2 regions of the Duganella hordei genome follow, and region 1 is predicted to be linked to the other one. Evidence: predicted binding sites of a transcription regulator. Region 1 holds the regulator's gene; the other holds the start of a gene.

Region 1 (4,217 bases):
GAGAGCAAGCCGGGCGCCGGCCGTGGCACGATGGTGATCCAGCCGGCGATCCGTCCGGCGGCGCCTGCAGCCTCGGCGCCTGCCGCCTCCGCCACCACGCCTACGCCGGGGAAATAAATGGAACCATCCTGCGGTAGCACCCTGATCGTCAAAGGCCTGCAAAAGACTTACGGCAAGCGCCAGGTCGTGCACGACGTTTCGCTGCAGGTCGAGTGCGGCGAAGTGGTTGGCCTGCTGGGCCCCAACGGCGCCGGCAAGACCACCTCGTTCTACATGATCGTCGGCCTGGTGCCGTCGGACGCCGGCACCATCGACATCAGCGGCACCGACATCTCCAGCCTGCCGATCCACCGCCGCGCGTCGCTGGGGCTGTCCTACCTGCCGCAGGAAGCGTCGGTGTTCCGCAAGCTGACCGTGGAAGAAAATATCCGCGCCGTCCTCGAAATCCAGAAAGTGGACGGCAAGCCTTTATCCAAGGCTGCAATTGATGAACGGCTCAATACCCTGCTGGCCGATTTGCAGATCGAAAAGCTGCGCGAAAACCAGGCGCTGTCGCTGTCGGGCGGCGAACGCCGCCGGGTCGAGATCGCGCGCGCGCTGGCCACCAATCCGCGCTTCGTGCTGCTCGACGAACCATTCGCCGGGGTCGACCCGATCGCCGTCATTGAGATCCAGCGCATCGTGCGCTTCCTCAAGGAACGCGGCATCGGCGTCCTCATTACCGATCACAATGTGCGCGAGACGCTGGGCATCTGCGACCGCGCGTATATCATCAACCAGGGCACGGTATTGGCTTCAGGCCGGCCAGACGACATCATCGCCAATGAGTCGGTGCGTCGCGTGTACCTGGGTGAACACTTCAGGATGTAGCCTTACCCCATGAAACAGTCATTGCAACTGCGCACGTCGCAGCACCTCGCGCTGACACCTCAGCTGCAGCAGTCGATCCGGCTGCTGCAGTTGTCCACGCTGGAGCTGCACCAGGAACTCGAACAGCTGCTGACCGATAACCCGCTGCTGGAGCGTCTCGACGACCCGCTGGACCGCTCGCTGCGGCTGCTGTCGGACGGCGCCATCAGCCAGCAGGCCCCGGTCGGCGACGCGCCGCCGGAAGGCCCGCCCAACGCGCAGGAAGCGCCGGCCGCCGACGCCGACAACTACGACGGCCCCGCCGCCGACACCGAAAGCACCAGCAGCGACGCCGACGTCGACTGGAGCGACGCCGGCCGCAGCAAGGCGCCCGACGACGAGGACGCGCGCCCGCAGCTCGAAGCCAACCACTGCACGCTGCGCGAGCACCTGATGGAACAGATGCGCGTGACGGTGCTGGAAATGCGCGACCGCGCGCTGGTCGAGCTGATCATCGACGCGCTCGACGAAAACGGCTACCTGGAGGAATCGCTGGAGGACATCCACGCCCGCCTGCCGGAGGAACTGGAACTGGACATCGACGAACTGCAGACCGCCTTGTCGCTGCTGCAGAGCTTTGATCCGATGGGCGTGGGCGCGCGCAACGCGTCCGAGTGCCTGGCGCTGCAAATCAAGCGCTTGCCGGGCGTGCCGATGGTGACGCGGCGCATGGCGCTGGCCATCGTTGAAAACCATCTGACGTGGTTTGCCCAGCGCGATTTCAACAAGCTGAAAAAAGCGCTGCTGTGCGACGACGAGGATTTGCGCGAGGCGCAAACCGTGATCCGCCAGTGCAATCCGCATCCCGGTTCGGCGTTCGCGTCGGACGTGTCCGACTACGTGGTGCCGGACGTCATCGTCAAGAAATCGCGCACCGGTTGGCAGGTCAGCCTGAACAACGACGTCATGCCGCGCCTGCGCGTCAACGCCATGTACGCCAACCTGCTCAAGCAGGGAAAAGGCGAGGGCGCGATGGGCGCGCAGCTGCAGGAAGCCAAGTGGCTGATCAAGAATATGCGCCAGCGTTTCGACACCATCCTGCGCGTCGCCCAGGCGATAGTAGAAAGACAAAAGAACTTTTTCTCGCACGGCGCGGTTGCCATGCGCCCCCTTGTGCTTCGCGAAATTGCTGATACACTGGGTTTACACGAGAGTACTATTTCTCGGGTAACAACTCAAAAATACATGCTGACCCCGCACGGCATGTTTGAGTTGAAATATTTCTTTGGTAGCCATGTCGCCACCGAAGCGGGAGGGGAAGCAAGTTCGACGGCGATACGCGCACTCATCGTGCAATTGACAGGAGCAGAAGACCCGAAAAATCCTTTATCCGACAGTAAGATTGCGGACATGCTGGGAGAACAAGGCATGGTGATTGCGCGACGAACTGTTGCCAAATATCGCGAAGCGTTGAAAATCCCGCCAGTCAGTCTCCGCAAGTCTTTGTAGTTACTTGGTTCCTGCGCGCCCGGTAGTAATGGGCCACGCACTAACCGTAAGAAGCGACATCATCTTTAGGAGTGTGTATGAATCTCACCATCAGTGGACATCATCTCGAAGTGACCTCGGCCATCCGTGAATACGTGCAGAACAAGCTCGAACGCGTCACACGCCACTTTGATCAAGTGATTGATATTGCTGTCATTCTGACTGTAGATAACCTTAAAGAGAAAGAGAAACGCCAGAAGGCTGAAATCAACCTGCGCATGTCGGGTAAAACCGTCTACGTGGAAAGCCTGTCCCAGGACCTGTACGCCGCCATCGATACGCTGATCGACAAGCTGGATCGGCAGGTCATGAAATACAAAGCCAAGGTCCAAGAGCACGGCCACGATGCGATCAAGCATCTCCCGGATAGCTACGAACCCGCTGCCGCCGCCCTATAACAACGGCCCCGGCACCACTCGACTAAGGGCGCATCGGCGCCCTTTTTTGAGGTAAGATAGTTAAACGTTTAACTTGATGAGCCCTCCCATGAAATCTCACCTGATTGCCAGCACGTCATTGCTTGGCCTGCTCGCCACCGGCGCGGCGCTGGCGTGCGAAGCGCCGCCGCCGGCCCGCATCGACATCGACGCCAACAGCTACTACTCGGACGCGCACCATTCCGTCATCGATCCGGTGCTACGGGCGCGCAACATCGCCAACACCAAGCCGATCGAAGACTTCCTGGCCGAGGTGGCGAAGGGCGCCACCGCCTACCAGCTCGACCCCAAGGCCAACGCGGCCGACGGCGCCTGCGCGCTGACCTGGCTGGCCAGCTGGGCCGGGCAGAAGGCCATGCTGGGCAAGCTGTCCAGCGAGCAGGCCTACTACGTGCGCAAGTGGACGCTGGGCGGCATGGCGCTCAGCTACGCGCGCCTGAAGCCGGCCGCCGGCGCCGCGCAGCAGCAGGCCATCGAAGGCTGGCTCAAGACGCTGGCCGACGCCACGATGGCCCACTCCGATGCGAAGAAGGGCGGCCGCAACAACCACTACTACTGGGAAGGCCTGGCCGTCACCGCGGTCGGCGGCGTGACGGGCGACCAGCGCTACCTGGGCTGGGGCCGCAAGGTGTTCGACCACGCGATGGGGCAGATGGCGGCCGACGGCTCGCTGCCGGCCGAGATGGAGCGCGCGGCCAAGGCGCTGCACTACCAGGTGTACGCCACCGTGCCGCTGGTGATGATCGCGTCGATCCTGGACCTGCATGATCCCAAGCTGGACCAGATCGTCAAGTTCACCGTTGCGGCGTCGGCAGATCCGTCGGGCATCGCCAAGGCCACCGGCTTCGAGCAGGAGCGCGTCGGCGTGCTCGACGTGACCACCATCTACGGCCGCCACGAAGGCAAGCCGCAGGAGGCGCCGGCAAAGAAGCAATGGCAGCCGCGCCTGGGCGGCGATCTCAATCTGCCCAATCCGCTCGAACATCTGGCGGCGCGGAAGTCGCAGTAGAATAGGGTTTTTCCTTCAGCCCTTTTTACTCATGAGCGAATACGTCCACACCAGCGTCGGCAACGGCACCGGCACCATCACGCTGGACCGGCCCAAGGCCCTGAACTCGCTGTCGCTGGCGATGGTGCGCGACATCACGCAGGCGCTGCTGGCATGGCGCGACGACAGCTCGGTGGCCGCCGTGGTCATCCGCAGCAGCAGCGAAAAGGCGTTCTGCGCCGGCGGCGACATCCGCTTCTTCTACGACGTCGGCCGTGGCTCGCCGCAGGGCGGCAGCGCGCTGCTGGAGGATTTCTTCAGCGAGGAATACGCGCTCAACCACCTGATTCATTTTTATCCCAAGCCCTACATCGCGCTGATGGACGGCGTGGTCA
Region 2 (4,217 bases), on a different contig from region 1:
CCATGTCGGGCACGACGCGCGTGATGACCACGCTGCTGGCGGCGGTGGCGGCGGTCAGCCTGCTGGTGGGCGGTATCGGCATCATGAACATCATGCTGGTCAGCGTCACCGAGCGCACGCGCGAGATCGGCCTGCGGCTGGCCATCGGCGCGCTGGAACGCGACGTGTTGCTGCAGTTCCTGATCGAGGCCATGGTGCTGGCCGCGCTGGGCGGCCTGGCCGGGGTGCTGCTGGCGGCGGTGGCCACCGCCGTGCTGGCCCGCGCGATGCAGCTGCCCTACCTGTTCAATCCGGGAGTGAACCTGCTGTCCTTCGTGTTCTCGACCGGGATAGGGGTGGTGTTCGGCTACGTGCCGGCGCGGCGCGCGGCGCGGCTCGATCCGATCGAAGCGCTTCGCCATGAATAGAAGAGAAGGGAAAGAGCAGGGCGCCTCATGGCTAGTTTTGATGCAGGTCAAAGTTTTTTCACCTGCCGAACCGCATAGTGGCGTTTTCAACCAAGGAGTAGCGATATGTCATTCAACCATGTCGTTGCATGGATCGACCATGCACAGACCCATCTGATCCGCTTCAATGCCGATACCTCGTCCATTGAAGTGATCAAGACCGATTCCCACCATCCCCACCTGCACGTGAAGTCCGCCGGCGGCGCCGGTCATGCCGCCGAGAGCGCGCGCTACTTCGACGACGTGGCCAAGGCGCTGGCTCCGTCGCGTGAAATCCTGCTGGTGGGTCCGGGCATGGAAAAGCTGGCGCTGATGAAGCACCTGCTCAAGCACCATCACGAGGTGGCCGAGCGAGTGATGAGCATAGAGACGGTGGACCACCCCAGCGACGGCGAGCTGCTCAAATATGCACGCAAATATTTCGTCAAGGCCGACATGATGCTGTGATCCGTATCAAACCTGCCCTGCCTTGACACGCCTCCGTGATCGCAGCAGTACCGGAGCTGCCGCAAGCAACACCAGGCTCAAGGTCGATGGTTCGGGGACCGATAAGGCATTTTGGATATCCACGAAGGCCGTTGGCGTTCCCCGCGATGCGTCCGGGATAGTCAGATCCCACTGCCATGCCCACTCCAGGTTTGGCTTGCCGAGCACGGAATGGTTGTCGCTCGTTGGCCACGCCAGAGACGTGGGCAGGGAGTCCCGCAGTTGGCTGCCAACAGGCGAAAAGTAGCGGGTGGGCGGCGGAAAGAACTGGTAGTATCCAGCCCCCATCTCGTAGCGATCCGGCATTACTCCAGCGTCCGCAGTCGTGCTCACCACCGATCCGCGGGGTGATTTTTGTCTGATCACCTCGGGACTTACCCAGAGCAACGAGTCATAGTCACTGGGGCTCTCGATGGCTAAATTGATATCCAGGTCAGACTGATTGAAAAGAAACAGGTGAATGTCCAGCGGGTTGTCGGTGAAATTGTTAATGATCACTGATTCCTGGAGGAAGGAACGATCGCTGGCGTGCGTGACATTATATTGGGTGGCGAGCCGAAAGCGATTATCAGGGTCGCGGAATTCAAATCTCACACCGTGATTGCCGAGGAAGATCGTGTCGGTCAAGCTAAGGCTGCTAACCGGCCGCTCCGGGCCTGAGTCCAGTCGGTACCACCATGACTGAGAGAAACTGTGGCTTCCCGTATAGCCGTTGGGATTTCTTGTCCAGGAGTTCGTGCTTGCCGGATCGAGCTCAACGCTTGAGGTCCCGTCGGTGATCGTTGCAATGGCAAATGCAGGGCCGGTACAAGCCAGCGCCAGCGCGGCAATGCCGAGCAGCGCCGCTGAGCGCCGCCTGCGTAAGCCTGGGGCGCGACGTGCAACGAACCACGACCTGGCCAGATTCCTTATTCGTTCCAAACCGCAAAACATAGGCTCAAACATTTGGGGCTCCTTTCCCTGAGACGACCGCAAATCCATCCGTGATCAGGTAAAAGCACATAGCAGGCCAGCATGCTTTGAGTTGAAAATATTTAAGCTAAAACAATGACTTATTCATTTCGATGGCAATAAAAAGGCGCATCGGGTTTGATTGCGGATTGACGTGTCAGAAATGCCGACACTGAAATAGAAGGGCGGCGCATGGTTTGGCACCGATGTTCGCCGCCGACGTCGGCGCGGTCGCGGTGAAAGGCAGCCCGGCCGTGGCGGACCGGCGCATGAAAATCACCAGCATGGCAAAAATTTTGCGCAACCACCCGCTGGCGCGACTCGCGCCGAAACCCCGGTGCTAGCATGGCGGCCGAGATGACAGCAGCGCCGACCTGGCGATGTGCAAAAAAAAAGGAACCAGAATGAAACGACTTTCCCCTATCGCTGCGACGGTGTGCATGTTGGCTCCGCTTGCCGTAGTGGCCGCCCCGGGGCCGGCCGTGGTGGCCTCGCCGGACGGCAGCGCGGTGATGCGCATCGCGCGCGACGCCAGCCAGTTTTCCATTGTCCGCCGCGGCGAAACCGTGATCGCGGAGTCTCCGCTTGGGCTTGAACTGGACGGCGCTCCCGGCTTCGGCCCGCTGGAGCTGGAACGGCGCGAGGACGTCAAGGTCAACCACGTCATACCGCTGATCGCCACCAAGGCCGCCAGCGCGCTCGATCGTTACAGCGGCACCACCCTGGTGTTCCGCGAACGGGCGCCGGCGGCACGGCGCCTGCTGCTCGACGTGCGCGCCTATGACGACGGCATCGCCTTCCGCTACCGCATCGAAGATACCGCGCCGGTGCGCCTGCGCGGCGAGCGTACCGCCTTCGTGCCGGCGGCCGATCCCGAGTGCATGGTGTCCGAGGCGGAGGGCGCGCACGAAAAGCCGTTCGCCAGCAGCAAGCTGTCGGCGCTGCGCGAAGGCGTCGCCTATGACGTGCCGGTGGTCTGCGCCACGCCGTCGGGACGCACCTCGTACGCCATCACCCAGGCCAACCTGGCGGGCTACACCGGCGCCTCGCTGTGGCGCGAGGGCGCCGCGTTGCGGCTGCGCTTGTCGGCGGTGCCGAACCGCACCGGGCCGGCCTATGTGTCGCAGGCCGGACTGACGACGGCCTGGCGCGTGGTGATGCTGGGCGACCGCGCCGGCGACATGATCCCTTCACACCTGATCGGCAACCTGAATCCGGAGCCGGCGGGCGACTTCCGCTGGGTGCAGCCGGGCAAGGCGGCCTGGGACTGGTGGTCGGGCCCGGTGGCGGGGATGAAGCCGGACATGGACAGCTACCGCCGCTTCATCGATTTCGCCGCCGCCTCCGGCCTGCGCTACTACCTGATCGACGCCGGCTGGGCCTGGGGTTCCGGCCCCGGCTGCTGCAACGCGCTGCCCGGCACCGACATCACCCGCGCCGCCGACGGCATCGACATGCCGGAGCTGGTGCGCTACGCCGCCGCCAAGGGCGTCGGACTGCTGCTGTGGGCCCACTGGGAGCATGTGGCGCCGCGCATGGAGCAGGTGCTCGATACCTACGCGCGCTGGGGCGTCAAGGGCATCAAGGTCGACTTCATGAACCGCGACGACCAGGACATGGTCGCGTTCTACCACCGCATCGCGGCCGCCACCGCCGAGCGCAAATTGCTGGTGGACCTGCACAGCGCCTACGTGCCGGCCGGCCTGCAGCGGACCTACCCGAACTTCATCACGCAGGAGGGCGTGCTGGGCGCCGAATGGAACAAGTTGAACAGCAGCGTCACGCCGCGCCACAACCTGATGCTGCCGTACACGCGCATGCTGGCCGGCCCGATGGACTACACGCCGGGCGGCTTCCGCAACGGCACCCCGGCCAGCTTCAAGGTGCAGGACGTGCTGCCGCTGACGCAGACCACGCGGGGCCAGGCGCTGGCCATGTACGTGGTCTACGACAGCCCGCTGCAGATGGTGTCCGACGCGCCCGAGGCCTACCAGGACGCGGCCGGTTTCGATTTCGTCAAGCGCGTGCCGGCGGCCTGGGACGAGACCCGTTTCCTGTCCGGCGAGCCGGGGCGCGACATCGTGATGGCGCGGCGCCAGGGCAGCAGCTGGTACGTCGGCGCGATGCGGGCCGAGGAGCCGGCCGGCGCCACCGAGCGCGTGCCGCTGCGCTTCCTGGCGCCCGGCAAGTATCGCGCCACGATCTGGGAAGACGGCGCCACGCCCAATGAGCTGCGGCGGGTGGAGCGCGAGGTCGGTCCGGCCGACGTGCTGGAGTTGACGCTGGCCCCCGCCGGCGGCGCTGCGGTGATCCTGGAACGCCTGTAGCAGCGCT

Evidence for each region. Region 1 encodes sigma-54, which starts transcription at its own class of promoters, with help from an activator protein. Its sites were predicted from a motif close to TGGCANGNAANCTGCTTT; they were not measured.
Region 2: ABWW33_RS03595 (PEP-CTERM sorting domain-containing protein) is a predicted target of sigma-54. The motif match lies at 1,927-1,944, and genes of this name have one in related genera.

What each region holds. Positions count from the first base shown of each region.
Region 1 covers NZ_BPWI01000026.1:7,016-11,232, reverse strand. The annotation lists gene lptA (lipopolysaccharide transport periplasmic protein LptA) at 1-117, shown strand, start outside; gene lptB (LPS export ABC transporter ATP-binding protein) at 118-870, shown strand; gene ABWW33_RS30800 (RNA polymerase factor sigma-54) at 880-2,358, shown strand; gene hpf (ribosome hibernation-promoting factor, HPF/YfiA family) at 2,436-2,795, shown strand; gene ABWW33_RS30790 (alginate lyase family protein) at 2,884-3,843, shown strand; gene ABWW33_RS30785 (enoyl-CoA hydratase/isomerase family protein) at 3,875-4,217, shown strand, end outside.
Region 2 covers NZ_BPWI01000001.1:849,223-853,439, forward strand. The annotation lists gene ABWW33_RS03585 (ABC transporter permease) at 1-407, shown strand, start outside; gene ABWW33_RS03590 (translational machinery protein) at 513-893, shown strand; gene ABWW33_RS03595 (PEP-CTERM sorting domain-containing protein) at 900-1,877, opposite strand; gene ABWW33_RS03600 (hypothetical protein) at 2,081-2,227, shown strand; gene ABWW33_RS03605 (glycoside hydrolase family 97 protein) at 2,288-4,210, shown strand.